4 regions of the Azospira sp. genome follow, and region 4 is predicted to be linked to each of the others. Evidence: riboswitches for the same ligand, from Rfam matches in the RefSeq annotation. Region 4 holds a riboswitch; each other region holds the start of a gene.

Region 1 (7,040 bases), on a different contig from region 4:
GGTGTCCGGTGATGCCCTGGTGGCGGAATATGGCCGGGCCCGGCTGCTGCTCTCCGGTTCCCATACCGAATGCCAGCCCCTGGTGCTGCTCGATGCCAGCGCCCTTGGCACGCCCTTCGTCGCCCGCAGCACCGGCTGCATTGCCGGCATGCCTGGCGGCATGGCGGTCACCGACTGGCGCGAAATGGCCGCCCGGATCGACGCCCTGGAGCAGGACGAGGCCCAGTGGCAGGCCCTGAGCCGTGCCGGGCGCCAGGCCGCCCGGGATATCTACCACCCCGAGCCCGTCGCCAGGCAGCTGCTGGCGGTGCTGGCCGGGGAAAACGACATGATGGGGAGCGAGGGGCCGGCCCCCGCTCCGGAAAAGCTATGACAAATCCCCAGGTTCAGCCGCCGCTGGTGACGGTGGCCCTTTCCGTCTTCAATGGCGGTGCCGTGCTGGAAGCCTCCGTACGCTCCGTCGTCAATCAGTCCTTCACCGACTGGGAACTGCTGATCCTCGACGACGGTTCGACGGATGGCGCCATCGACCGTCTGCCCTTTCTTGCCGACCCCCGCATCATCGTCGTGCGGGACGGCCATAACCGGGGTCTCTCCGGTCGCCTCAACCAGGCGGTAACTCTGGCCCGGGGGCGCTACTTCGCCCGCATGGATCACGACGACCTCTGCCATCCGCAGCGCTTTGCCCGCCAGGTGGCTTTTCTCGAGGCCCATCCCGAAGTGGACCTGCTGGCGGCCGAGTGCATCACCATGGACGAGTCCGAGCGCCTGAACGGCACCCTGCCGGCGGCCACCGACCACGACAGCATCTGCCGTCGTCCCTGGCAGGGCTTCCCCATGCCACACCCGACCTGGATGGGGCGTATCGAGTGGTTCCGCCGTCATCCTTACCAGGACCCGGGTCCCTATTGCTGTGAAGACAACGAACTGCTGCTGCGGGCCCACCGGCAGAGCCGTTACCACACGCTGCCGGAACGTCTGCTGGCCTATCGGGTGCGCAGCCACACTCCCTGGCTCAAGCTGTGGAAGACCCGGGTGGCCCTGCTGCGGGCCCAGCTCGGGTACTTCTCCCGGCAGGGGCAATGGGGCAGTGCCCTGCTGTGCTGTGTCACGGCGGCAGCCCGCGTCGCAAGGGACTCTTGGCGCGAACTCGGCCATTGCCTGCGGCCCGGGGCCGAGGTCCACTGGGGGGCTGCGGCACCGGAGGGCGAGCGCCGTGAATGGGAGCGTCTGATCCAGGCGCTCAAACAAGGGGGCGGCAAGGCCGCACCTGGAGGGGAGGGCGATGAACCTGCCTGATCCGGCTGGCGATGGCCGGGCGGCCAAGCCCGCCATCATGTTCGTGGCCACCACTCCCTTTGCCGTCAATGCCTTCCTGGCCACTCATCTGGAGACTCTGGCCCGGCATTACCGCATCACCCTGTGCGTCAATCTCCAGGCCTATGAACTGCTGCCGGCCCTGGCCCGACAGGTGGAGGTCCGGCACATTCCCTTCGTGCGCAAGATCGCACCCTGGGACGACCTGCGTACCCTATTGCAGTTGCTGGCCGTAGTGCGCCAGGTGCGGCCCGCCGTCATCCACAGCATCACGCCCAAGGCCGGGCTGCTGGCCATGCTGGCCGGTTTCCTGGCACGGGTGCCGCATCGCTGGCACACCTTCACCGGACAGGTCTGGGCCACCCGGCAGGGACTGGGGCGCCGTCTGCTCAAGGCCATGGACCGCCTGATTGTTCTGCTGGCTTCCCGGGTCTTCGCCGACAGCGCCTCTCAATGCCGGCTGTTGCGCGATGAGGGAGTGGTCAGTGGCGACGGCATCGGCATGCTCGGCGCCGGCTCCATCGCCGGTGTGGACCTGCAGCGTTTCCATCCGGACGGGGCGTTCCACACCGCCTTGCGCCAGGAGGTCGGTTGCCAGCCGGCTGCCTGCGTCTTTCTCTTCGTCGGCCGTCTGGCCCGGGACAAGGGCGTGTTCGACCTGGTCAGTGCTTTCGCCCAGGCCGCCCGGTCGGCGCCCGGCATGGAACTGTGGGTGGTCGGGCCCAACGAGGAGGGCCTGCTGCCAGCCTTGCAGCAGGCCGCTGCCGATTGCCCGGCCCCCATCCGCTGGCTTGGCGCCACGCCGACGCCCGAGCGCTTCATGGCGGCGGCCGATGTGCTGGTCCTGCCCAGCTACCGGGAAGGCTTCGGCTCCGTCATCATCGAGGGGGCCGCCTGCGGCATTCCGGCGCTGGCCTATCGCATCGACGGCGTCATCGACGCGGTGGCGGATGGGGTCAGCGGCGAACTGGTGGCCGTCGGGCAGGTGGAGGCCCTGGCCGCCGCCATGGTGCGGCTCGCCACCGACGACGAGCGGCGCCAGACCCTGGGCCGGCAGGCCCGGGCACGGGCGGAGGGCGATTTCAGCAGCCGCACGGTGACGGCGGCCTGGCTCGACTACTATCAAACCCAGCTGGATAAAGGAATGCATCCGTGAAGCGCCTGTTCGACCTCCTGCTCGGCCTGCTGGCCCTGGCCGTGCTGTTGCTGCCCCTGCTGCTGGTGGCCCTGCTGGTGCGTTTCACCTCGCCCGGGCCGGTGCTTTACTGGAGCGACCGGGTGGGGCGGCATAACCGCATTTTCAAGATGCCCAAGTTCCGCAGCATGCGGGTGGGCACGCCGGCGGTGGCCACCCATCTGCTGACGGACCCCAAGGCCTACCTGACGCCGGTGGGCTCCTTCCTGCGCAAGTCCAGCCTGGACGAGCTGCCCCAGCTGTGGAGCATCCTCAAGGGTGACATGAGTTTCGTCGGTCCCCGGCCGGCCCTGTACAACCAGGACGACCTGATCGCCCTGCGCACCGAGGCCGGCGTCCATGAGCTGGTGCCCGGCCTTACCGGCTGGGCCCAGGTGAACGGGCGGGACGAGCTGCCCATTCCCCAGAAGGTGGCCCTGGATGCGGAATACCTGCGCCGGCGCTCCCTCGCCTTCGATTGCCGCATCATCTGGCTGACCTTCCTCAAGGTGGTGCAGCGGGACGGCGTTTCCCACTGAGGTTGCGGGCGATGCTCTCCCCGCGCCAGCCGTTCGACGCCAGCCTGCTGCATGAGGCCGGCCTCAACCTGCAGGCCGTCTTCGACGTGGCGGCCCTGCCGGTGGAGGTTGCCGCCGCCCTGGAGCGGGCCGCCCCGGGCCACGGCCGGCGCCAGCTGATCCTGCTGGGCCACGGCGGACGCCGCCTGTGGCAGGCGGTGCAGGCCGCCGGGCTGGATTCGGACCATCCCATCGACGATTTCACCATTGCCAGCGTGGGCCGCTGGTTTGCCACCGTCTGTCCCGGCCGGGACTTCCTCCTGCTCTATCCCGGCGATGCGCCGGTGGGGCTGCAGCAGCTGGGGCGGCTGGCGGGCTGGCACCATCCCTCGCCCTTCATGGTCGGGGTGCGGCAGCAGTGGGGCTCCTGGTATGCCTACCGGGCGGCCCTGCTGGCGGACAGCGACTTCCCGCCGACGCCGCCCCTGCAGGAAGCCTCGCCCTGTGCCAGCTGCGCGCCCCGGGTCTGCATCGAGGGCTGCCCGGCCGGCGCCCTGGCCGGCGGCCGTTTCGACCTGGCCGCCTGCGTCGCCTGGCGCCGGCAGCCCGCCTCGCCCTGTCGCCATACCTGCCTAGCCCGGCTGGCCTGCCCGGTGGGCCGGGAGCACCGCTACGAGCCGGCCCAGATCCGCCACACCTACGCCCAATCGCTGGCGGCCATCGAGGCCTACTACTGAAGCGCCCCGCCGCCGGGAAATGGCCTGGGGGCCAGCAACGGCGGGGAGGCTGCGCTAGAATGGCCGGACAGACCAACAACAGGAACCCGCCATGGCCCGCCATACCAAGATCGTCGCCACCCTCGGCCCCGCTTCCACCGATCCCGTCACCCTGGAGCGCCTGATCCGCGCCGGCGTGGACGTGGTGCGCATGAACTTCTCCCACGGCACCGCCGAGGACCACATGGCCCGGGCCCGCACCGTGCGCGAGATTTCCGCCAAGGTGGGGCGGCCGGTGGGCATCCTGGGGGACCTGCAGGGGCCGAAGATCCGCGTCGGCAAATTCGAGAACGGCAAGATCCAGCTGGAGAAGGGCGACAAGTTCATCCTCGACGCCAACTGTGCCCTGGGCAACCAGGAGCGGGTCGGCCTGGACTACAAGGACCTGCCCCGGGACGTGGAGCCCGGCGCCGTGCTGCTGCTGGACGACGGCCGCATCGTGCTCGACGTGGAGCGGGTGATCGGTGCCGAAATCCACACCGTGGTGCGCCACGCCGGCGAGCTGTCCAACAACAAGGGCATCAACCGCCAGGGCGGCGGCCTTTCCGCCCCGGCCCTGACTGCCAAGGACATGGACGACATCAAGACGGCGGCCCAGATCGGCGTCGATTACATCGCCGTCTCCTTCCCCAAGAGCGCCGCCGACATGTACATGGCGCGCCAGCTGATGCGGGCCGCCGGCAGCCGCGCCCTGACCATCGCCAAGATCGAGCGCACCGAGGCCGTGGCGGCCCTGGATGAAATCCTTGACGCCTCCGACGGCGTCATGGTGGCCCGGGGCGACCTGGCCGTGGAAGTGGGCGATGCCGCCGTGCCGGCCCTGCAGAAGAAGATGATTCGCCACGCCCGGGAGAAGAACAAGCTGGCCATCACCGCCACCCAGATGATGGAATCCATGATCCAGTCGCCGGTGCCGACCCGGGCCGAAGTGTCCGACGTGGCCAATGCGGTGCTGGACGGCACCGACGCGGTGATGCTTTCCGCCGAGACCGCCAGCGGCCGCTATCCGGTGGAAACCGTGGAATCCATGGCCCGGGTCTGCATCGAGGCCGAGCGTTCCGCCGAGGTGACCCTGGACCGGGAATTCCTCGACCGGGTGTTCACCCGCATCGACCAGTCCGTGGCCATGGCCGCCATCTGGACCGCCCACCACCTCAAGGTGAAGGCCATCGCCGCCCTGTCGCAATCCGGTTCCACCGCCCTGTGGATGAGCCGCCTCAACTGCGGCGTGCCGGTCTATGCCCTGACGCCGGATGCGGAGGCCCAGACCAAGATGTCCCTCTACCGGGAAGTGACGCCCCTGCTCATGAGCCAGCAGCATTCGGACCGGGACGTGCTGCTCTACGAAGCCGAGCAGCTGCTGATGCAGAACGGCGCCGTGGCCAAGGGCGACCTTATCGTGCTGACCATCGGCGAGCCCATCGGCACCCCGGGGGGCACCAACACCCTGAAGATCGTCCGCGTCGGCGAGCACCAGATGCCGCCCCTGCGGGCCTGATAGGGCCCTCGCGGGCCTCGGGCCTGAATCCGCCGGCTCTGTTAAAATTCCCGTCGCCCCGGTCCGCCGGGGCGAATCGTCTCCGGGTGCCCGCAAGGGAGAATCGGGAACGCGGTGCGGCAGGCCTTGGGGCCGCCCATTCCGCGACGTGCCCAACGCTGTGAGGGGGACTGGGCCGGCAGATGCCACTGATCCGCGGATCGGGAAGGCGCCGGCGCAGAGTGATCCCGAGTCAGAAGACCGGCCAGGAGACCCTTTCCGGCACGCACGGCCAGGCGCGCCGCCACCGATCTTCTGAAGGGGACTCCATGAAGACCGACCCCACCGTCAACAAAGTCATCTCCCTCGCCGGCTACCAGAACGAACACGAGTTCTCCGACGCCGCCCGGGACGCCATCTACCACGCCATCTTCTCCCGCCGCGACGTGCGCGGCCAGTTCCTGCCCGACCCGGTGCCCCAGGAGGTGCTGGCCCGGGTCCTCACCGCCGCCCATTTCGCCCCTTCCGTCGGCTACATGCAGCCCTGGAGTTTCCTCCTGGTGCGGGAGGCGGAGACCAAGGCCCGCATCCACGCCGCCTTCCAGCAGGCCAACCAGGAGGCGGCGGAGAAATTCGAGGGCGAGCGCCAGGCCATCTACAAGGAACTGAAGCTGGAGGGCATCCGGGAAGCGCCCATCAACCTGCTCATCACCTGCGACCGGGACCGGGCCGGCCCGGTGGTCATCGGCCGCACCCACATCAAGGCCATGGACCTCTATTCCAGCGTCTGCGCCGTGCAGAACCTGTGGCTGGCGGCCCGCAGCGAAGGCCTGGGGGTGGGCTGGGTCTCCATCTTCCACCAGCAGGCCCTGCGCGACATCCTGGGCCTGCCGCCGCGCATCATCCCGGTGGCCTACCTGTGTCTGGGCTACGTCAGCCACTTCAAGGAAAAGCCGGAGCTGGAAAGCGCCGGCTGGCGCCAGCGCCTGCCCCTGGCCGACCTGGTGTACGACGGCCAGTGGGAAAAGCCGGTGGAGGAGGAGCTGCGCCAGGTCCTCAGCGAGCACCAGGCCAGGGCCCAGGAAAAACGCCGCTTCTAGGCATGCCTGCCTGAAGAGGGCCGTGGTTTGGGCGTCTCCGGCGCCCTGGTCGCGGCCTTTGTCTTTCTTTTGCTGCCCGGTGGTCGCAGTACTCGCCCGGGGGGCAAAGCCACGATAAAATCACGGTCTTTCCCGAGCGCCACGACAGCGGGCGCCGATCACGCCAGAACAAACCGCATTGCCCATTGGAGGAACACCATGCCCATCGTATCCATGCGCCAGCTCCTGGACCACGCCGCCGAGAACGGCTACGGTCTGCCCGCCTTCAACGTGAACAACATGGAACAGGTCTGGGCCATCATGGAGGCCGCCAATGAGCTGAACGCCCCGGTGATCATGCAGGCCTCCGCCGGTGCCCGCAAATACGCCGGCGAAGCCTTCCTGCGCCACCAGATCCTCGCCGCCCTGGAAGCCTATCCCCACATCCCCGTGGTGATGCACCAGGACCACGGCCAGTCCCCCGCCGTCTGTATGGCCGCCATCAAGTCCGGCTTCTCCTCCGTGATGATGGACGGCTCCCTGCAGGAAGACGGCAAGAGCGTCGCCTCCTACGACTACAACGTGGCCGTGACCCAGGAAGTGGTGAAGTTCTCCCACGCCATCGGCGTCTCCGTCGAGGCCGAACTGGGCGTGCTCGGTTCCCTGGAAACCATGAAGGCCGACAAGGAAGACGGCCAT
Region 2 (7,040 bases), on a different contig from region 4:
GCCGCTTTCCGCCAGGGTCAGTTCGGCGGCGTGGGCCATTTCCCGCACATCGGCCCGCACCCAGCGTTCCCGGGAGAGGGCCAGCAGATAGGCGAGGACCCCGGCGCCCAGGCCGGCCACGGTGGCGGTGAAGGCGGTGACCATGCTGCCGGCCATCTTGGGGATGTTGCCTTCGGCCAGAGCGGCCAGGGAAATGCCCATGGGGATGAGGGTGCCCATGAGGCCCAGGGCCGGCCCCACCTTGATGACGAAGCGGATGCGGTCCAGGCGCCGCGACAGTTCCAGTTCCTCGGCCTGCAGCAGCCGTTCCACTTCGATCTCCAGGCGGCGCGGATAGCCCTTCAGGCGGTGCCGCAGCTGGCCCAGGCGCAGCTTGAAGCTTTCCACCTCCGGCAGATGGCCGCGGCGCCGCTGCCAGGCGTCGAACAGGGTGATGCCCAGTTGCAGGGGCACGTAGGCCACCAGCAGGGCGCAGCCGCCGATCACCGGCAGGTAGAGGGCGGTGGAGACTTGGTAGAGCAGTTGCTCGATGAGGGTGACGATTTCCATGATGGCTCCCAGGGTCAGAACGAGGCGCTCAGCTCGATGAAGGCATTGCGGCCGGGCATCTGGTAGTACTCGTAGTAGGTCTTGTCGAAGAGGTTGTTGATGCCGGCGCTGACCTTGAAATTCCTGTCGAACTGGTAGCTCAGCTTGAGGTTGGCCAGCCAGTACTTGCTGACGCCGCCGTAGACGTTCTTGATGACGTCGCTGTTGTCTTCCTTGCTGAACTGCTCGCCGGTGTAGGCGGCGGAGAGGTAGGCGCGCCACTGTTGCCACTGGGCGTCCAGGGCGAAGTAGGCGGTGTTCTTCGGCACATAGCGCAGGCGCTTGCCCTGCAGGCCGGTGCCGCTTTCGTCCCGGGTGATCTGGCTGTCGGTCCAGGTGTAGCTGGCGGAAGCCCGCAGCCAGGAGGCGAGGGGCATTTCCGCCGCCAGTTCCACGCCTTCCACCTCGGCCTGGCCGGCGTTGGTGGCCGTGGCGAAGAAGTCCACATTGGCCAGGCTGCCGCTGTAGGGGCTGAGCTTGCGGTAGATCATGTCCTGCAGCCGGGTGCGGTAATAGGTGGCTTTGGCCGAGCCCTGGCCGGCCAGGGCCGTCTCGATGCCCAGGTCCCAGGAGGTGGAGGTTTCCGGCTTCAGGTTGGGGTCGGCCACCAGCAGGCGGCGGCTGCTGATGCTGGGCGTGGCGTACATCTCGTAGTTGGAGGGGGCGCGGAAGGCCTTGCCCAGGGAGCTGCGCAGGCTGGTGCCCGGCGTCAGACGATAGACCGCCGCCACCTTGGGGGAGAAGGCGGATTCGGAGCGCTCCGGGATGTCCAGATTGCTTCGGGGCGTACCGACAAACTTCTGCATGTTGCCCCGGCTGCTCCAGCGGTCGTGGCGGCCGCCCAGGTAGAGGGTGAGGTCGTCGCCGACGAAGATCTGGTCCTGCAGGAACAGGGAATTGGTGGTGCTTTCCCCGTTTGACTGTTCGTTGAGGGCGCCGGTGGTGCTGTCGGGATCGCGCCAGCTGGTGAGCTGGTACACCTTGCGCCGCAGGTGGCTGCGGCTGGAGGAGAGACCGACGATCAGGTACTGGTTGCTGCCCGCGGCAAAACCCAGCTGGGCCGAGGCATCCAGGGTGGTGTTGGGAGTGCTGGTGCGGGTGCCCGGGCCGCTGTCGAAGGTGGCGCCGGTGCCGGAGCCGACGTAGAAGGCCTCCCGGTCGAAGTAGCCCACATTGGCCTTGAGGTCGTAGCCATTGCCCAGCTTGCCGTCGAAACCGGCGAAATAGCGGGTCTCCTGGCGGTAGTTGGGATTGCTGGAATTCCAGAAGCTCGATTCCTTGATGCTGCCCAGCTTGTCGCCGTTGATGGAGACGTTGCTGGCGGGCAGGGCGAGGGGGGCGCCGTTCTTGCTCAGGTAGTTGTTGAAGCGCTCGAAACCGATGCTGCTTTCGCTGCGGTTGAAGCCGGCGAAGAAGCGGGACTGGGCATCCAGGCTGTAATAGACCTTGGCATGCAGGTTGTTGGCGTGGGAGGAAATGGCGCCCTGGTCCCCCACCACATAGGCCTTCTTGCCATCCACCGTGGTGGTGGCCCGGCCACCCTGGACCGCGTTGGCGCCGCTGCCGGTGGTGCCCACCGGCAGCACCACCAGGTCGCTGCCGGCGAAACCGGCCATGTCCTCGTAGCCGAAGCCCAGGGTGGCGGCCAGGCCGTTGTCCCACTTGTTGCGGTAGCTGGCTTCCACCGCACTGCGCTCGCCGTCGCCGAAGCCCCGGCTGACCTTGACCCGGGTTTCCTGCTTGGTGGGCACCTTGGTGATGACATTGACCACGCCGCCCATGGCGTCGCTGCCGTAGAGGGCCGAGGCGGAGCCGGGCACCACCTCGATCTGCTCCACCTCGCCCATGGGAATGCCCATCAGGCTGGCCAGGCCGCCGGCATTGCCGTCGGAGAGACTCATGCCGTCCACCATCATCTTCACCCGGCCGTCGGAGAGGCCGCGGAAGGAGACGATGGGGGCGGTGTTGATGCGGGTGCTGGTGCCCAGGCCGTTGCGCATGTAAAAGCTGGGCACCTTGGCGGTAAGGGCGTCGCCGATGCGCACGGCACCCGAGGCGTCCAGCTTGTCGGCCGTCACGACGGTGACGGCGGCCGGGGCCTCCAGGGTGGTCTGCTCGATGCGCGAGGCGGTCACCACCACGCTGCCCAGTTCCGTCTCGCCCTGCTCTCCGGCGGCCAGGGCGGCCTGGGAAAAGAGGGCGGCGATGGCGGCGGCCAGGAGGCGCCGCGGTTGTTGGTTGTTGATGCTCCCCATGTTGCTGTCTGACTCCAGTCGATGGCTACCGACCGGGCTTCGGGAAACGGGGGCACAAAGGATGAGGCGCGACCGCCGGCCCGAGGGCAGGCGGCAGAAACTCGGCTCAGAGGGAAGGCCGGCGCTTCGATTCATGCTCCGCTCCGTCCGCAACCCCGCGGTCGGTGGCAGGTTCGTGCCGGCACCGTCCTCCATGGACGGCGGGCACGCAAAAATCAAAGGCCGGTCTCCGGGCTCGCCAGTCTTGATGTTCCGCCTTCCCAAGCCAGTCGCCGACCCCGGTGAGGGGGCGACGGGCTGGCTCAGTGGCTGGCGCTCCGGGGAGGAGGGCCGTGGAACATCCGCACTGGCTTACCGTTGCGGGGGCAGCCGAAGCTTGGGGCCGTGATGGCCGTTACTTCGTTCCCGTTTCACCCGGCGGCTGCTGCCGCCGGACACCTTTGACTGCTAATGGCTCCCTGGGGAGCCGGGATCGCAACTGCAGGCGATCAGGAGCGCGATCATACCCCCAATCCCATCTATGACAAAAGTCTGTGTCCTGGGCTGCCCCATCCCCGCCTGGGGCCGGGGTAGCGTCCAGGGCACGGTGCCGCTGGTTGTCGCCCGGCTCAGTCCCAGGCCAGGGCGCCGCCGGTCTGGTACTCGGTGACGCGGGTTTCGAAGAAGTTCTTTTCCTTGCGCATATTGGCCTGTTCGTCGAGCCAGGGCAGCACGTTCTCGGCACCGGGGAAGGGCTCGGCCAGGCCCAGCTGGCGGGCGCGGCGGTTGGCGATGAAGCGGAACTGGTCCCGGTGCAGGTCGGCGTTGTAGCCCAGGATGGGCTCCCGCAGGATGTAACCGGCGTAGGCCGACTCGGCGGCTTCCGCCTCTTCCCACAAGGCCTTGACCTGGACCGGGTCCAGGGTCAGGTTTTCTTCCTGCAGGAGCTGGCGCACCACCCGGATGCCGAAGGCGCAGTGCAGCACTTCGTCGCGCATGATGTACTGCAGCTGCTCGGCGGTGCCCTTCATCAGGCCCCGGCGCTGCAGGGCGAAGATGGGAGTGAAGCCGTTGTAGAACCAGCAGCCTTCGAAGATGCCGGCGAAGAAGAGGTAGGAGAGGGCGAATTCGTGCAGGTTGTCCCGGTCCGTCAGGTCGAAGTCGGAACGCATCACCCGCTCCAGGCGACGGTTGGCCAGGGCGATCTTGCCGTGGATTTCCGGCACCACCCGGTAGCGGTTGTAGATTTCCTTCTGGTCCAGGCCCAGGCTTTCGATGCAGTGCTGGTAGGTCCAGGTGTGCAGGGCCTCTTCATAGACCTGGCGGGCCTGGTAGATCTGCAGTTCCGGCGCGCTCATCTTCTCCATCACCGCCAGGCCGATGTTGCGCATGGCCAGGATGTCGGAGGTGGTGAGGTAGGAGAGCACGTTCTCGAAGACGTGGCGCTCGGCCGGCGTCAGCTTGTGGTTGTAGTCATGCACGTCCTGGGCCATGGAGATTTCCAGGGGCGTCCAGTGGTTGCGGTTGGCGTTGAGGAAAAACTCCCAGGCCCAGGGGTACTTGAAGGGCGCCAGCTGGTTGATGTCGGCCTTGCCGTTCACCACCCGCTTGTCTTCCGGGTTGATGGGGGCCAGGGAGATGCCGCCGGCAGGCAGGCGGGGCGCGGCTGCCGGGGTAGTGCCGGCCAGGGACGCCGCCGTTCCTGCCTGGGCGGGCAGGGGGGCTGGAGATGCTTGCCGGGCGGGCGTTGCAGCCGGGGTAGGCTGGGCGGCGGCGGGTGCGTCGTCCCAGTCGTCGAAACGCAGTTGGCTCATTGGCAGGCCTCGCAATCCGGGTTGTCGATGGAGCAGAACTTGGGCTCGGGCGCGGCGGGGGCGGCGGCCCGGTCCACCGGGGAACTGGTCTTTTCCATGGCGGTGGCGCCCAGGGTGCGCAGGTAGTAGGTGGTCTTCAGGCCCTGGGTCCAGGCCAGCTTGTAGATCTCGTCCAGCTTCTTGCCGGAGGGGGCGGCCACGTAGAGGTTGAGGGACTGGGCCTGGTCGATCCACTTCTGGCGGCGGGCGGCGGCCCGGATCAGCCAGGTGGGGTCGATCTCGAAGGCGGTGGCGTAGCGGGCCTTCAGCTCGTCCGGGATGCGGTCGATGGGGCCGAGGGAACCGTCGAAATACTTGAGGTCGGAGATCATCACCTCGTCCCACAGGTTGAGGGCCTTCAGGTCCCGCACCAGGGATTCGTTCACCACCGTGAATTCGCCGGAGAGGTTGGATTTGACGTAGAGGTTCTGGTACTCCGGCTCGATGGCGGCGGAGACGCCGATGATGTTGGAGATGGTGGCCGTGGGGGCAATGGCGACGCAGTTGGAGTTGCGCATGCCGACCTGGGCGATGCGCTCGCGCAGGGCGTCCCAGTCCAGGGTGGTGCTGCGGTCCACTTCCACATAGCCGCCCCGGGCGTCTTCCAGCAGCTGCAGGGAGTCGATGGGCAGGATGCCCTTGTCCCACAGGCTGCCCTTGAAGCTGGAGTAGCGGCCCCGTTCCTCGGCCAGGTCGGTGGAGGCCCAGTAGGCGTGGTAGCAGACGGCTTCCATGGAGCGGTCGGCGAATTCCACGGCGGCCTCGGAGGCGTAGGGCAGGCCCAGGCGGTGCAGGCAGTCGGAGAAGCCCATGATGCCCAGACCCACCGGGCGGTGCCGCACGTTGGCGTTGCGCGCCTTGGGGGTGGCGTAGAAGTTGATGTCCACCACGTTGTCCAGGAGGCGCATGGCGGTGCGGATGGTGCGTTGCAGCTTGGCCTGGTCCAGCACCAGCTGGCCATCCACCAGGATCAGGTGGGCCGGCAGGTTCACCGAACCCAGGTTGCACACGGCGGTCTCGGAGTCGGAGGTGTTGAGGGTGATCTCGGTGCACAGGTTGGAGCTATGCACCACGCCCACGTGCTGCTGGGGCGAGCGCAGGTTGCAGGCGTCCTTGAAGGTGATCCAGGGGTGGCCGGTCTCGAACAGCATGGTCAGCATTTTGCGCCACAGCTGCACGGCGGGAATGCGCTTGAACAGACGGATTTCGCCCCGGTCGGCCTTGGCCTCGTAGGCGTTGTAGGCGACTTCGAATTCCTTGCCGAACTTGTCGTGCAGGTCGGGCACGTCACTGGGGGAGAAGAGGGTCCACTCGCCGCCGTTGATGACCCGCTGCATGAACAGGTCGGGAATCCAGTTGGCGGTGTTCATGTCGTGGGTGCGGCGGCGCTCGTCGCCGGTGTTCTTGCGCAGCTCGAGGAATTCCTCGATGTCCAGGTGCCAGGATTCCAGATAGGCGCAGACGGCGCCCTTGCGCTTGCCGCCCTGGTTCACCGCCACGGCGGTGTCATTCACCACCTTGAGGAAGGGGATGACGCCCTGGCTCTTGCCGTTGGTGCCCTTGATGCGGGCCCCCAGGGAGCGCACCGGGGTCCAGTCGTTGCCCAGGCCGCCGGCGTACTTCTGCAGCAGGGCGTTTTCCTTGATGGACTGGTAAATGCCTTCCAGGTCGTCGGAGACGGTGGTGAGGTAGCAGGAAGAGAGCTGGGAATGCCGGGTGCCGCTGTTGAACAGGGTCGGCGTGCTGCTCATGAAGTCGAAGGAGGAGAGCAGGTTGTAGAACTCGATGGCCCGGGCTTCCCGGTCGATCTCGTTGAGGGCCAGGCCCATGGCCACGCGCATGAAGAAGGTCTGGGGCAGCTCGATGCGGCGCTCGTCCACGTGCAGGAAGTAGCGGTCGTAGAGGGTCTGCAGGCCCAGGTAGTCGAACTGCAGGTCCCGCTCGGCCTTGAGGGCGGCGGCCAGGCGTTCCAGGTCGTAGTCCTTGAGGCGGGCATCCAGCAGCTCGGCGTCCACGCCGGTGCGGATGAGGCCGGGGAAGGCTTCGGCGTAGCGGGCGGCCATGGCCTCCTGGCTGGCTTCCTCCCCCAGCACTTCGACGCGCACGCTGCTCAGCAGCAGGCGGGCGGCCACCTTGCTGTAGCCCGGTTCCCGCTCGATCAGGGTGCGGGCGGCCAGCACCAGGGACTGGCGCACGGCGGCCAGGGGCACGCCGTCGTAGAGGTTGTGCAGGGCCTGCTCCAGCACCGTTTCGGCGGCCACGTCGGCCAGGCCCTGGCAGGCTTCCCGGCATTGCTGCAGCAGGGCGGCCCGGTCCAGGGGGAAGCGGCGGTCGCCGTCCACCACGTGCAGCAGGGGGCCGGCGG
Region 3 (7,040 bases), on a different contig from region 4:
GCAGGGGTCGGGCATGTCCAGCTGCTTCATCAGCCGGTCCAGCTGGCCCTGCAGCACCTCGAAAATCTCCCGGCCCATGCCCAGGTGGCGCACCACCTGGAATTCCACACCGGGGTGGCGGGCCCGAGCCTCTTCCACGGCGTGGGGCAGCTCCATTTTCACGTGGCCGGCGGCGTTGAGGATGAAGGGGATCACCACCACCTTCTTCGCATTGCCGGCGGCCCGGTTCAGGCCCTCATCCAGCAGCACCTCGGCGTGCTCGATGAAGCACACCTCGATGCGCCAGCCGGGGTGGCGTTCCCGCCACTGGGCGGCGAAATGGAGGATTTCCTTGTTGCCGTCCCGGTTGCGGGAACCGTGGCCGACCAGGAGCAGGGTGGTGTCTTGGGCACTGAAGGTCATGGGCATTTCTCAGGAGGCCTCGCCCACGCTGGCCTTGCGGAAGCGGTGGGTGAAGCTGGGGTCGTAGAGCTTGGAGCGGGCGATGTCCTCCCAGTCCCGGGCGCCGAGGGCCGGGCTGGCGATGATCATGGCCTGGGCGGCGATCTTTTCCGCCTGGCACTTTTTCTTGATGTCCGCGATGGTGCCGCGCACGATCTTTTCCTCCCCGGGCCAGGAGGCCTTCTGCACCACCAGGATGGGCGCATCCTCCGGCCAGCCGGCGGCCAGCAGGGCGCGCTGCACCTCGTGCAGCAGGGTGATGGAAAGGAAGATGCAGAGGGTGGAACGGTGGGCCGCCAGGGCCTCCAGTTCCTCCCCCGGGGGCATGGGGGTGCGGCCGGCGACCCGGGTGAGGATCACCGTCTGGGTCACTTCCGGCAGGGTCAGGGTCTCGCCGGCCGCAGCGGCGGAGGCCAGGGCAGAGGAAACGCCGGGCACCACGGCCCAGGGCACGCCCACCTCGTCCAGGGGACGGGTCATTTCCACCAGGGCGCCGTAGAGGCCCGGGTCGCCGGTCTGCAGGCGCACCACGGTCTGGTGGCGGCGGCTGGCCTGGAGCAGCCAGTAGGTCATTTCCTCCAGGGTCATGTCCTTGGAGTCCCGGATCTCGCAGCCCGGCGGGGCGTAGAGGGTGGCCGCCTGGTCCACCAGGGAGCCGGCGAAGAGGATGGCGCCGGCCTGTTCCAGCAGGCGGCGGCCCTTGACGGTGATGAGGTCCGGGTCGCCGGGGCCGGCGCCGACGAACCAGATCTTGCCGAGGGTGGCTGGGGTCATGGCATGTTCCTTCTCAGCAGTCTTCTTGTTGCAGCTGGGCCAGGAGGGCGCTGCAGCTGTGGATGGGGGTGTCGCCGCGGAGCAGGCCGCGCTGCCGCAGCTGCCGTTCCAGGCCGATCACCGAGGGCAGGCGCAGGCCGATGGCGGCCAGCTCGGCCTCGTGCCCGGCCAGGGCCGGGGCGTCGAAGCTGGCGCAGCAGCGGCCGGCGGCCATGAGGTGGATGCGGTCGGCCCAGCGGTAGGCGAAGTGGATGTCGTGGGTGGCCAGGAGGATGGTCATGCCCCGGCGGTGCAGGCCGTCCAGCACCGCCAGCAGTTCCTCCTGCATGGCCTGGTCGAGGCCGGCCATGGGTTCGTCCAGCACCAAGAGCTCCGGCTCCATGGCCAGCACGCCGGCGATGCAGACCCGCTTCTTCTGGCCGAAGCTGAGGTTCTGCACCGGCTTGTGGGCCAGGTCGTCCATGCCCACGGCCTGCAGGGCGGCTTCCACCCGGGCGGCGACGGTGGCCTCGTCCAGGCCCAGGTTGAGGGGGCCGAAGGAGACGTCCTCCCGCACGCTGGCGGAGAAAAGCTGCCGGTCCGGATTCTGGAAGACCAGGCCCACCTTGCTGCGCAGGGCGCGCAGGCCGGCCCGGCCGTAGTCCACCGGGGTGCCGGCGTAGTGCACCCGGCCGGCGGCGGGGCGCAGCAGGCCGTTGCAGTGCTGGAAGAGGGTGGTCTTGCCCGAGCCGTTGGCGCCGATGAGGGCGTTGCGGCTGCCCCGGGAAACGCCCAGGGAACAGCCGGCCAGGCCCGCGCTGCCGTCCGGGTAGCGGTAGTGCACGTCCTCCAGCTGCAGCAGGGGCACGCTCACCGGCCGCTCCAGGCGAGCAGCACCAGGGCCAGGGCGGCCACGCCGGCCAGGCCGGCATCGCGCCGGGCGTGGGGGTGGCGGCTGCCGAGGAAGCGCAGGGGACCGTCGTTGTTGCGGGCCAGGGCCGCCAGGTGCAGGGCGTGGGAACGCTGCCACACCTGCAGGGTGAGGTGGGCGGCCATCTGCCCCAGGCTGCGCAGCAGGCGGCTGCGGTCCAGGTGGCCGAGGCGGGCGGCCTGGGCGGCGCGCATGTCCTGCAGGGCGGCGGCGAAGACGAACAGGGTGCGGTAGCACAGCACCATGATGTCCAGCAGCACCTCGGGGGTGCGCAGGCGGCGCAGCAGGGCGATGAGGTCGCTCAGGGGCGTGGTCAGCACCAGGAACAGCAGGGCCGCCAGGGCGCCCAGGGAGCGGGTCGCCACCACGGCGGCCTGGTGGGTGCCGGCGGCGGTGGCCTGCAGGCCGCCCCCATCCACGGAGACGGCCAGGGAGAGGGCGCTGATGGCGAGGAAGAAGAGGGCCGGGGCCGCCACCCGCAGATAGAGCAGGGGCGATACCCGGGCGCCGCCGATGGTCACGGCCGCCAGCAGGGCGGCCACGCCGAGCCCGGCGGCCGGGGTGGCGGCGGCGACGAAGGCGGCCGTCACCCCGCCCAGGGCGAAGAGGCCCTTGGCCTGGGGCGCCACGCCGCGCCAGCGGTTGGCGTAGGCCGACTGCTCGATCAGCACGCCGGCCCTTCCTGGTCCTTGTCTTCGCGCCGGGCTGCCGCTTCACCGCGTCGTTGTTCCCGGCGCAGCTTTTCCCGGGTGCGGGCGCAGCCCAGGTAATAGCCGATGAAGCCGGCGCCGAGGGCCGCCTGCAGGGCGAAAAGGAGGGAGGCGATCTCGCCGCTGGCCGGCTCCAGCAGGGGCTGGAACCAGGGCTGGTAGTCCGGGGCGATGCGGGTGATGAGGGCCTGGGCCTCGCTGTCGGCGCCGCCGAAGATTTCCGCCGGCTGGCCGTCCGGCCCGACCGGCCGTTCCACCAGCCACAGGGGCAGGGCCGCCAGCAGCACCACAGCGATGAGCAGCAGCAGGTTCTGGTGGCGCTTCATGCCCGCACCTCCGGCGCCGGGGCCACGCCCAGGTCCTGCAGTTCCTGCGGGTTGAAGCGGGCCAGGGCGTTGCAGATGACCACGGTGAGCAGGCCCTCGCTGATGGCCAGGGGAATCTGGGTGAGGGCGAAGATGCCGGCGAACTTGAGGAAGGAGGCGCCAAAGCCGCCCACCGGATCGGGGAAGGCCCAGGCCAGTTGCACCGAGGTGGTGACGTAGGTGAGCAGGTCCGCCAGGCTGGCGGCGAGGAACACGCTCACCGCCAGGGAGGCCTTGAGGCGGCGGGCCAGGGCGAAGATGCCGTAGGCGGCGAAGGGTCCCACCACGGCCATGGAGAAGATGTTGGCGCCCAGGGTGGTGAGGCCGCCGTGGGCCAGCAGCAGGGCCTGGAACAGCAGCACCACGGCGCCGATGGGAGCCATGGCGGCAGGGCCGAAGAGCACGGCGCCCAGGCCGGTGCCGGTGGGGTGGGAACAGCTGCCGGTGACCGAGGGCAGCTTCAGGGCCGAGAGGACGAAGGTGAAGGCGGCGGCCACTCCCAGCAGCATGCGCTGCTCGGGATTTTCGCGGATGCGGCGGTTCACGGAACGGATGCCCCAGGCGACGAAGGGGGCGGCGGCGACGCTCCAGCCCACGGCGTGTTCGATGGGCAGGAAGCCTTCCATGATGTGCATGAGTCTCTCCCTCGGCGAGCATGACGGTGGCGCACCAGGCGGGGGAGTTGTGGCAGGTCGGATAAAGGGCCGCGGCGGATGGAACAGCGAGGAGGCGGCAAATCACCAGAACCGTTCCCGTCACCCCGGGGAATGGTGCAACTTGTGATGTCAGGCCGGTCTTCTGGCTTGCCTTCATCCTTCCCTGCCGGCCTTCCCGTGATGAACCACAGTGGCGTGAGGCAGCGTCGTCTGGCTTACAGCAGCGGGGGCTGCGCCGGACTGTCCTGGGTGGTCCCTGGAGTCACCGGCTTCCCGTTTCACCGTCCCCGCAGAGCGCGAGGCACGGCACCTGAATCGGGGCGGATGATAGCCCACTCCCCCCGGGCTGGGCAATCCGCCGCGCCAGGCGCGGCGTTTGGCGAATCGGTCGGGGCGGGTTAGACTGGCCCCGCTTCGGTTCCCCCCTCCAGGGGATGAAAAGGGAATCCGGTGCGAGACAGGGCGGCGACGCCCCGACTCCAGTCCGGAACTGCCCCCGCAACTGTAGGCGGCGAGCGTTGCGCTCCACTCTTTGCCACTGGCGATACTGCCGGGAAGGCTGGCGCAACGTGACGACCCGCAAGTCAGGAGACCTGCCGCGGCATTACTTCATATCAATCCTAATTGGGGCGGGGTGTCCCCTGAGGAAGGTAAATGCGCGCATTCCCTGACTGTCATCGTTGTCCGCTCTCGGCTGCCTGCCGCTCCGAGCCGCTTTGCCGCGGCCCGGGGTGTTCGCCCTTCTCCGATGCTCCCGCTCCGCTTTATCCAAGGAGTTGCGCATGCGCATGGAAGCAATGGAAATCGGCGCCGTCGTGGGGACGGCCGCCCAGCCCGTAGAAGCCAATCCCGCCCCCACTTCGTCCACTTCGCCGCGGCAGCAGCAGGCCACCCTCATGGTGGACGTGGTCTTCCCCGAACAGGTGAACCATCACGGCACCCTCTTCGGCGGTTCCGCCATGGCCATGATGGACAAGCTGGCTTTCCTGGTGGCCACCCGGGAGACCCGCCGGCCCATGGTCACCGCCAGCAGCGGCCGCATCGACTTCCGTAAGCCCATTCCCCAGGGGCGCCTGGTGGAACTGTCCGGCCGGGTGGTGCAGCGGGGTCGGCGCTCGGTGCAGGTGGAGGTGGCCCTGGCGGCGGAGGACCTGGCCACCGGGCTGCGGGAGACCAGCGCCACCGCCCACTTCACCCTGGTGGCGGTGGACGGTCCAGGGGCGCCGCTGCAGGAGGACGACGAGAGCTTCGCCCAGCTGCCCGGCATCGGCCCGGTGACGGCCATGGTGGAGATGGTCTTTCCCGGCCACACCAACCACCACGGCAGCCTCTTCGGCGGCCAGGCCCTGGCCTGGCTGGGCAAGGCGGCCATGGTGGCGGCCAGCCGCCAGGCCCGCATGCCGGTGGTGATGGCCGCTTCCGAGCGCATCGACTTCCACGCGCCGGTGCTGGAGGGGGAGATCGCCGACCTGGCGGCCCGGGTGGTGGCCATCGGCAACAGTTCCATGACGGTGGAAGTGCTGCTGCACGCCGAGGCCCTGCTCACCGGCCAGCGCCGCCTGTGCACCCGGGGCCGCCTCACCATGGTGGCGGTGGGCTACGACGGCCGCCCGGTGCCCGTGCCCCAGCCCCTGGGGCGGCGTCTGGCCTAGGCGCCGGCCATCGCCCGCCCCGGTCGGGGCGGGCGCCCGGTTTCCGGCCCGGAACGGCAGGCGGCAGGCTGCCCGGCCGGGCAGCGGCCCCCCACCGCGGTGTGACATAGTCGAGCCAATTCAGCGGTGGCGGGCCGTTATACTGCCGACAGAACAAGATGGGCCGGAGCCCGTGCCGTGATCGGCATGGCGCCTTCCGCAACCCAGGCTGCCCGGGCATCGGCAGTGACGATCCCTCCAACCTGCCTAGTCCCCATGTCCCTCAAGACAGCCCTGGCCCTGTGCGCCGCCTGCCTTACCCTGAGTCCGCTGCCCGGCGTCGCCTCCGAGCCGGCGTCCATCGTCTTCACGGCTGCCGAGCAGGCCTACCTGGACAGGGTGCAGTCGGTGAAGATGTGCGTCGATCCGGACTGGGAGCCCTTCGAGCGCATCAACGAGCAGGGGCGGCACGAGGGTATCGGCGCCGACCTGGTGCAGCTGGTGGCCCAGCGGGTCGGCCTGCGCATCGAGCTGCTGTCGGTGCGGACCTGGGACGAAAGCCTGGCCGCCGCCAAGGCCGGGCGCTGCCAGCTCATGAGCTTCCTCAACCAGAGTCCGGAACGGGACCGCTGGCTGAATTTCACCGCTCCCGTGTTCACCGACCCCAACATCATCGTCACCCGGGAGGAGCACGCCTTCGTCGGCGACCTCCTCGGCCTCAGCGGCGAGAGCGTGGCCCTGCCCCGGGGCACCATGGTGGAGGAGCGCATCCGCAAGGACTTCCCCAACCTGCGGGTGATCCTCACCGGCAGCGAGCCGGAGGCCGTCTCCCTGGTTTCCGAGCGCAAGGCCGACCTGACGGTGCGCTCCCTCATCGTCGCCGCCTACGCCATCCGCAAGGAAGGCCTGTTCAACCTCAAGATCGCCGGCCAGATTCCCGCCTACACCAACCAGCTGCGCATCGGCGTGGTCAAGGACGAACCCCTGCTGCGGGACATCCTGGACAAGGGCGTGCGCACCGTGACGCCCCAGGAGCGGGAGGCCATCGCCAACCGGCACGTGGCCATCAAGGTGGAGCAGCACACCGACTACAGCCTGCTGTGGAAGAGCCTGGCCGTGGCCGCCTTCGTCCTGGCCGTGGTCATCTACTCCAACCGCAAGCTGAGCGCCCTCAACCGGGAGCTGGAGCGACTTTCCGTCACCGACAAGCTGACCGGCCTGTTCAACCGCATGAAGCTGGACGAGGTACTGGAAAGCGAAATCCAGCGCTCCCAGCGTTTCGGCCAGCCCTTCAGCCTGATCCTGCTGGACCTGGACCACTTCAAGCTGGTGAACGACTGCCACGGCCACCAGGCGGGGGACCAGGTGCTGCTGGAAGTGGCCCGGCTGCTGCAGCGTCACACCCGGGAGACGGACCTGGCAGGCCGCTGGGGCGGCGAGGAATTCATGGTGGTCTGCCCCCACACGGACGAGGCGGGGGCCCGGGTGCTGGCCGAGGACCTGCGCCGGGTGTTCGAGCTCAACGAGTTTCCGGTGGTGCGGCAGAAGACCGC
Region 4 (7,040 bases):
CACCCGGGAGGGCTTCGGCCGCCTGGAGCGGCAGCTGATCGAGAACCTGGTGCAGGAGAACATCCGCAAGGTGGTGCTGGAAATCGGCTCCAAGGCCCAGGTGGCGGTGGACATCCTGATCCGCAACCTCTACGAGCGCACCGCCGACGTGGGTTTCCTGGCCACGGACGAGGACATCCGCGACTTCATCCGCCAGCGCAAGGAGGCGCCGGACCAGGAGACCCTGGAAGGGGAGAAGGCCCGCATCCTGCGCCGCCTGCAGGAGTACCGGGACAAATACACGGTGTACGACGAAATCCTGGTGCTGGACCTCAACGGCCGGGTCATCGCCCACCTGGATAGCGCCAGCCCCGTGCTCTTCTCCCAGGACCCCCTGCTGCAACAGACCCTGCACACCGACGGCTATGTGGAGACCTTCCGCGCCAGCGACCTGCGCCCCGGTCTGGAGCGGGCCCTCATCTACTCCCAGCGCATCGACGACGGCGACAGCGGCGAGCCCCTGGGGGTGCTGTGCCTGTGCTTCCGCTTTGCCGACGAGACGGAGAGCATCTTCCGCAACCTGCGTCGCCGGGAGGACCGTTCGGTGATGCTGCTGCTGGACGCCCAGGGCACGGTGATCGCCTCCAGCGATGCCGACCACGTGCCCCTGGGCCGCCGCCTGGAGCAGGTGCGGGATGCGGATTACCGCATCGTCGATTGGGGCGGCCGCGAGTACCTGGCCAGGACCTGCCCCACCCGGGGCTACCAGGGCTACGTCGGGCCCGGCTGGGTGGGCCATGTCATGGTGCCGGTCAGCTCCGCCTTCCGCGCCGGCCTGGGCCAGGCCGCCGAGAGCCTGCCGGCGGAGGTGCTGGAGGGCGTGCTGGCCCACGCCGACACCTTCTGCCCGGCCCTGGCCGACATCGCCCGGGGAGCCGAGGGCATCAACCTCTCCCTGCGCCGGGTGGTGTGGAACGGCCAGATCATGGCTGCCGACAAGCGGGGCGACCTGCTCAAGCTCAAATCCGTGCTGCAGCAGATTTCCGAGACCGGCGACCGCACCAGCGACCTCTTCGCCCGCTCCATCGCCGACCTCTACCAGACCGCCATCTCCTCCAGCCTGCAGGACGTGCAGTTCATCTCCCGCCTGATGATCGACATCATGGACCGCAACCTCTACGAGCGGGCCAACGACTGCCGCTGGTGGGCCCTCACCTCGGCCCTGCGCCGCAGCATGGCCGCCGGCCGTCCCGGCGAGGCGGAGGCCCAGGCCATGGCCGGCATCCTGGAATACATCAACAGCCTGTACACCGTCTATTCCCGGCTTTTCGTGTACGACCTTTCCGGCACCATCGTCGCCGCTTCCAACCTGCACGGCGACAGCCTCAACCTGGTGGGCAAGAAGGTGGATGCGGGCTGGGTCCAGTCCGTCTTCTACCTGCCCAGCACCCAGCATTACTGCGTCTCCCCCTTCGAGAAGAGCTGGCTCTACGGCAGCCGCCCCACCTACGTCTACAACGCCGCCATCCGCCATCCCGACGATCCGGCCAAGGTGGTGGGGGGCATCGGCATCGTCTTCGACGCAGCGCCCCAGTTCGCCGCCATGCTGGCCGATTCCCTGCCGCCCCAGGCCGGGGCCTTCGCCGTCTTCACCGAGCGCAGCGGCCGCATCATCGCCTCCTCCGACGAACGCTTCCCGGCGGAAAGCCTGCTGGAGGTGGACAAGAGCCTCTTCGCCGCCGCCAACGGCGAGGGCCGCTCCCGGGTGGTGCAACTGGCCGGGCGCACCTGGATCGTCGGCAGCACCGCCTCCTTCGGCTACCGGGAATTTAAGAATAGCGGCGACTACAGCAACGACGTGGTGGCTCTGGTGTTCGTTCCCGTGGGCGACGGCAGTGCCGCCGCGGCCCCCCGGGAGCGGCGCCCGGCGGTGCTGGAAGGCAGCTACGGCGACCTGCACGCCCGGGGCGGGCAGAGCGTGGAGCTGGCCACCTTCATCGTCGGCGACAAGGTGTACGGCCTGCCGGCGGCCGAAGTGCTGGAGGCGGTGGACCCGGCCCGGCTTTCCCCCATGAGCGGCTCCCGCCGCTATCTTTGCGGCGTCATTAGCTTCCAGAGCGGTGGCGGCGACAGCGGCACCCTGGTGCCGGTGGTGGATATGCGCTTCCTTCTCAACTACCCGGCCAAGGAGGTGGACAACCACAGCCAGATCGTCGTGGTGCGGGTGCGGGACGGCCTCATGGGGCTGCTGGTGGACGATCTCTATGCCGTGCCCGAATTCGACGCCGAGCGCCTGGAGCCGATCCCGGAGATGATCCGCCAGGACGCCGGCTACGTGCAGGCCATCATCAAGCCGCGCCAGCCGGACAGGGAAAAAATCCTCCAGGTGCTGGACCCGGAGCGCATCTGCGGCGCAGCCCAGAGAAAGCCGGAGTCCGCCGCGGGCGGCGAGGCACCGCGCCCGGCGGCGCCCCTGCGGGCCATCGGCGGGCCCGGAGGCGGGCGCTGAGGGGGGAAGGGCAAGGGGGCAGGGCAAGGAGGCAAGCGCAGGGCTGCCGGGCAAAAATCCGACCCCGGACAGAGGCGCTTTACCTGGATCAAATCCGGCTGCCGTCGGCCTTGACCCTCCCCGGGCCGGCGGCCAGAATCCGCCCCCATTCGGCTTCCGCTTTCGGAACACGGTGCAACTCCGTGGCGGGCCCGCCGCTGTAATCGGGGACGGTCGTTCCACGGCGTGGTGCAGTTTTTCCACGCCACCCACTGCTGCAGAAAATGCGGCGGGAAGGGGGAACCCAGTAGCAGGACCGGTCGATCCGTAAGCCAGAAGACGGGCGGAAGTCGTGGAGTTCCAGGCAAAGGGCTCCGGCGGCATGTTTCTTTCGAGACAGGCCGCCGGAGCCCTTTTGCTTTTTTTCATACCTTCGCGGGAGGACCCCATGAAAGCCACCACTCAAGTTACCAGCCAAGCCACCACTGCCCAGCAGGCTGCCACCCAGCCCACCCAGGCCGCCGCCCCGGCCCCGGTCATCGCCAGCCGCAAGTCCTGCAACCCGGACGGCATCGGCCTCTCCCACTACGTCCTGATGGACCGGAAGGCGGCCAAGTGAACGGTCCGGCTCCCCACCTGCGCCGGCTGCAGCCCTACGACATCGGCCATGAGCGCTACGTGGCCCTGCTGCACCCGGAGACTGCCTTCTGGTCCCTGGTGGACAAGGACCGGGTGGAGACGGAATTGTGCGGCAGCGAGCTGGCCGAGCGCTTCCGGGCCCAGGCGGCAAGGTTCGCCCAGGAAATCCACGCCCTGCGCTTCGAGCTGAAGCCCTCCGGCGTCTATGTGAACCCGACGGAACGCTGCAACCTGGACTGCACCTACTGCTACATCCCCGACACCCTGCGCCGCCACGGCAGCGATATGCCGGCGGAACGGCTGCTGGGGGCCCTGCAGCGGCTGAAGGAATACTTCGCCACGGTGATGGACGGCGGCGAGGGGGCGCGCAAGCCCCGCCTCATCTTCCACGGCGCCGAACCCCTGATGAACCGGGAGGCCCTGTTCGCCGCCATCGACCTGTTCCAGGACGACTTCGCCTTCGGCGTGCAGACCAACGGCACCCTGCTCACCGATGCCGCCGCCGACTTCCTCATGCAGCGCAACGTCAGCATCGGCCTTTCCCTGGACGGTCCCACCGCCCCCATCACCAACGCCACCCGCCACACCTGGGCCGGCCAGGGGGTGCACCAGCACGTGCTGCGGGCCATGGAGCGGCTCCAGGGCTACGGCTCCTGGAGCGTCATCACCACCTGCACCACGGAAAACCTGGCCCACCTGACGGACATGGTGGAGCTGTTCCACCGCCACCAGGTGCCCACCTGCATGCTCAACGCGGTGCGCTGCACCCTTTCCGGCGCCCGGGGGGTCAAGCCGGCGGACGGGGATTTCGCCCGGGCCTTCATTGCCGCCCTGGAGCGGACCCACGAGCTGTACCGGGAGACCGGGCGCAAGCTGGTGGTGGCCAATTTCGCCAACATCCTGCTGGCCATCCTGGCGCCCACGGCGCGGCGCCTGATGTGCGACATCTCCCCCTGCGGCGGCGGCCGGGCCTTCTTCGCCCTGGCGGCAGACGGTGGCCTCTTTCCCTGCAGCGAGTTCATCGGCCTGCCGGCCTTCGAGGGCGGCAACCTGTTCACCGACGGCGTTGCCGCCGCCCTGGAATCGCCAGCCTTCAAGGAAGTCACCGGGCGGGACGTGGACAAGTTCGAGCCCTGCGCCTCCTGCCCCATCCGCCACTTCTGCGGCAGTCCCTGCCCGGCGGAGGCCAACGAGATGAACGGCGGCATGGAGAAGACCGGCGCCTTCTGCCAGTTCTACGAGGAGCAGGTGCGCTACGCCCTGCGCCTGATCGCCGACGGCAAGTCCGACGACTTCCTCTGGGACGGCTGGGACCAAGGCACGGAGACGGTTTTCAGCGCCTGCTGAGGCCCGTTCGAGGCCCGTTTGCCCCCGGTCGGCGGCCCCGCCCCGACCGGGGTGCTTACCTTCCGGGCGCCAAGGTCGGATAATGGCGCCATGAATGCCGCCACTTCCTCCCCTTCCCTCTACGCGCCGCCCCGCCTTTCCGCCCGCTGGTTTCCCGTGTGGCAACGCAATTTCCTGGTCTGGCGCAAGCTGGCCTTGCCTTCCATCCTGGGCAACCTGGCCGACCCCCTGATCTACATGCTGGGCCTGGGCTACGGCCTGGGCAGCATGCTGCCGGAGGTGGCCGGCACCTCCTACGTGGCCTTCCTGGCCGCCGGCACGGTGTGCGCCAGCACCATGAACGCCGCCACCTTCGAAGCCCTCTATTCGGCCTTCTCCCGCATGCACGTGCAGAAGACCTGGGAGGCCATGCTCAACGCCCCCCTGGAGCTGGAGGACGTGATGCTGGGCGAGCTGATCTGGGCCGCCACCAAGAGCCTCCTTTCCGGCTGCGCCATCCTCACGGTGATCTTCGTTCTTGGCCTCTCCCATTCGCCCCTGGCCCTGGGAGTGCTGCCGGTGATCCTGCTCACCGGCCTGGCCTTCGCCGCCCTGGGCCTGATCGTCAATGCCCTGGCGCCCTCCTACGATTTCTTCATGTACTACTTCACCCTCTTCATCACCCCCACCATGCTGCTTTCCGGCGTCTTCTTCCCCCGGGAACAGCTGCCGGCCCTGGTCCAGGGGCTGACCGAGGTACTGCCCCTGACCCACGCCGTGCAACTGGTGCGGCCCCTGCTGCAGGGCCAGGTGCCGGCCAATGCCCTGCTGCACGTGGCGGTGCTGCTGGCCATCACTGCCGTCGCCTTCCTCGTCGCCCTGGTGCTGACCCGGCGCCGCCTGTTGCGCTGAGATGGCGGCAGGCGCAGGCAGATCAAAACGCGAAACGCCGCTCTCGGCTAAGATGGCCCCATGACCACCTCCAAAAAAGCCAACTCGGTACTGCTGGTGCAGACCAATTGCCCGGACGGCGAAACCGCCGCCCGCCTCGCCGCCGCCCTGGTGGATGCCCGTCTGGCGGCCTGCGCCAACGTGCTGGCGCCCTGCGCCTCCATCTACCGCTGGCAGGGCAAGGTGGAGATGGCCACCGAGACGCCCCTGCAGCTGAAGACCGCCGCCGACCGCTTCCCCGAACTGCGGGCCCGCCTGCTGGAACTGCATCCCTACGACGTGCCGGAGATCGTTGCCTGGCCCGTGGCCGAAGGGCTGCCCGATTACCTCAACTGGGTCGTGACCGAGACCCGCCCCGAGTGACGCCGTGATTGCTTCCCTGATTTCCCCGTTGTGGCGCCGGCTGCTGCCGTGCCTGATCCTGCTGGGCCTGGCCCTGCCCGTGGCCGCCCAGGAATTCCTCGATCCCCTGGTGGCCTTCAAGCCCGAAGCCCGGGCCCTGGACGACAAGACAGTGGAGGTGCGCTACAGCATCGCCAAGGGCTATTACCTGTACCGGGACAAGTTCAGGTTCGCCGCCGAGGGCGCCACCCTGGGCACCCCCGTGTTCCCCGCCGGCAAGCAGAAGCATGATGACAACTTCGGCGACGTGGAGGTCTATTACAAGAGCGTGGCCATCCGCCTGCCGCTGAGCGCCAACCCGTCCGGCCCCATCACCCTCAAGGTGACGGCCCAGGGCTGCGCCGATGCCGGGGTCTGCTACCCGCCCCAGGAACAAAAGCTCAGCGTCACCCTGCCGGCCCCGGGCAGCGCCCCGGCCGCAGTGCCCGACGCCGCCGGCGACGAGAGCGGCCATATCGCCGGCCTGCTGCAGAACGCCGGCTTCTGGCTGGCCGTCTCCACCTTCTTCGGCTTCGGCCTGCTGCTGGCCCTGACGCCCTGCGTCTTCCCCATGATCCCCATCCTCTCCGGCATCATCGTCGGCCAGGGGCATCACGTTTCCCGCAGCAAGAGCTTCCTCCTCTCCCTGGCCTACGTGCTGGGCATGGCGGTGACCTACGCCGCCCTGGGGGTGGCCGCCGGCCTCACCGGCACCCTGCTCTCCGCCGCCCTGCAGAATCCCTGGGTGCTGGGCGCCTTCGCCGCCGTCTTCGTGGTGCTGTCCTTCTCCATGTTCGGCTTCTACGAGCTGCAGCTGCCCAGCTTCCTGCAGAGCAAGCTGTCGGAAGAGGCCAGCCACCTGCACGGCGGCCACCTGGCGGCGGTGTTCGCCATGGGGGCCCTGTCGGCGGTGATCGTCGGCCCCTGCGTCGCCGCCCCCCTGGCCGGGGCCCTGCTCTACATCGGCCAGAGCGGCGATGCGGTGCTGGGCGGCGCCGCCCTTTTCGCCATGGCCCTGGGCATGGGCGTGCCCCTGCTGCTGGTGGGCCTCTCCGCCACCACCCTGCTGCCCCGGTCCGGACCCTGGATGGAAGCGGTGAAGAAGGCCTTCGGCGTCATCCTCCTCGGCACTGCCCTGTGGCTGGTGTCGCCGGTGCTGCCGGCGGCCCTGGTGATGGCCGGCTGGGCCCTGCTGCTGATCGTGCCGGCCGTCTTCATGCATGCTCTGGACCCCCTGCCGGCCACGGCCAAGGGCTGGCAGCGCTTCTGGAAGGGC

The links. Region 4 has a riboswitch for cobalamin ahead of cbpA (modified peptide precursor CbpA). Riboswitches for the same ligand answer to the same signal wherever they lie in the genome.
Region 1: linked by a shared signal. The riboswitch ahead of bluB (5,6-dimethylbenzimidazole synthase) and the one ahead of cbpA (modified peptide precursor CbpA) in region 4 are both predicted to bind cobalamin.
Region 2: linked by a shared signal. The riboswitch ahead of OEL49_RS04015 (TonB-dependent receptor plug domain-containing protein) and the one ahead of cbpA (modified peptide precursor CbpA) in region 4 are both predicted to bind cobalamin.
Region 3: linked by a shared signal. The riboswitch ahead of OEL49_RS16650 (energy-coupling factor ABC transporter permease) and the one ahead of cbpA (modified peptide precursor CbpA) in region 4 are both predicted to bind cobalamin.

What each region holds. Positions count from the first base shown of each region.
Region 1 is NZ_JAOTRW010000002.1:670,380-677,419, reverse strand. Features, by position in the region: gene OEL49_RS03105 (glycosyltransferase family 4 protein) at 1-373, shown strand, start outside; gene OEL49_RS03100 (glycosyltransferase family 2 protein) at 370-1,299, shown strand; gene OEL49_RS03095 (glycosyltransferase family 4 protein) at 1,286-2,473, shown strand; gene OEL49_RS03090 (sugar transferase) at 2,470-3,030, shown strand; gene OEL49_RS03085 (hypothetical protein) at 3,042-3,746, shown strand; gene pyk (pyruvate kinase) at 3,838-5,283, shown strand; cobalamin riboswitch at 5,351-5,546, shown strand; gene bluB (5,6-dimethylbenzimidazole synthase) at 5,592-6,362, shown strand; gene fba (class II fructose-bisphosphate aldolase) at 6,561-7,040, shown strand, end outside.
Region 2 is NZ_JAOTRW010000003.1:119,623-126,662, forward strand. Features, by position in the region: gene OEL49_RS04010 (MotA/TolQ/ExbB proton channel family protein) at 1-549, opposite strand, end outside; gene OEL49_RS04015 (TonB-dependent receptor plug domain-containing protein) at 564-2,843, opposite strand; cobalamin riboswitch at 3,047-3,300, opposite strand; gene OEL49_RS04020 (ribonucleotide-diphosphate reductase subunit beta) at 3,452-4,636, opposite strand; gene OEL49_RS04025 (ribonucleoside-diphosphate reductase subunit alpha) at 4,633-7,040, opposite strand, start outside.
Region 3 is NZ_JAOTRW010000012.1:82,693-89,732, reverse strand. Features, by position in the region: gene OEL49_RS16675 (sirohydrochlorin chelatase) at 1-402, opposite strand, end outside; gene cobM (precorrin-4 C(11)-methyltransferase) at 412-1,215, opposite strand; gene OEL49_RS16665 (energy-coupling factor ABC transporter ATP-binding protein) at 1,229-2,068, opposite strand; gene cbiQ (cobalt ECF transporter T component CbiQ) at 2,065-2,796, opposite strand; gene OEL49_RS16655 (energy-coupling factor ABC transporter substrate-binding protein) at 2,790-3,161, opposite strand; gene OEL49_RS16650 (energy-coupling factor ABC transporter permease) at 3,158-3,835, opposite strand; cobalamin riboswitch at 3,972-4,185, opposite strand; cobalamin riboswitch at 4,255-4,471, shown strand; gene OEL49_RS16645 (acyl-CoA thioesterase) at 4,639-5,508, shown strand; gene OEL49_RS16640 (diguanylate cyclase) at 5,764-7,040, shown strand, end outside.
Region 4 is NZ_JAOTRW010000006.1:209,636-216,675, forward strand. Features, by position in the region: gene OEL49_RS10730 (chemotaxis protein CheW) at 1-2,488, shown strand, start outside; cobalamin riboswitch at 2,629-2,829, shown strand; gene cbpA (modified peptide precursor CbpA) at 2,916-3,086, shown strand; gene cbpB (peptide-modifying radical SAM enzyme CbpB) at 3,083-4,453, shown strand; gene OEL49_RS10745 (ABC transporter permease) at 4,544-5,344, shown strand; gene cutA (divalent-cation tolerance protein CutA) at 5,405-5,746, shown strand; gene OEL49_RS10755 (protein-disulfide reductase DsbD) at 5,751-7,040, shown strand, end outside.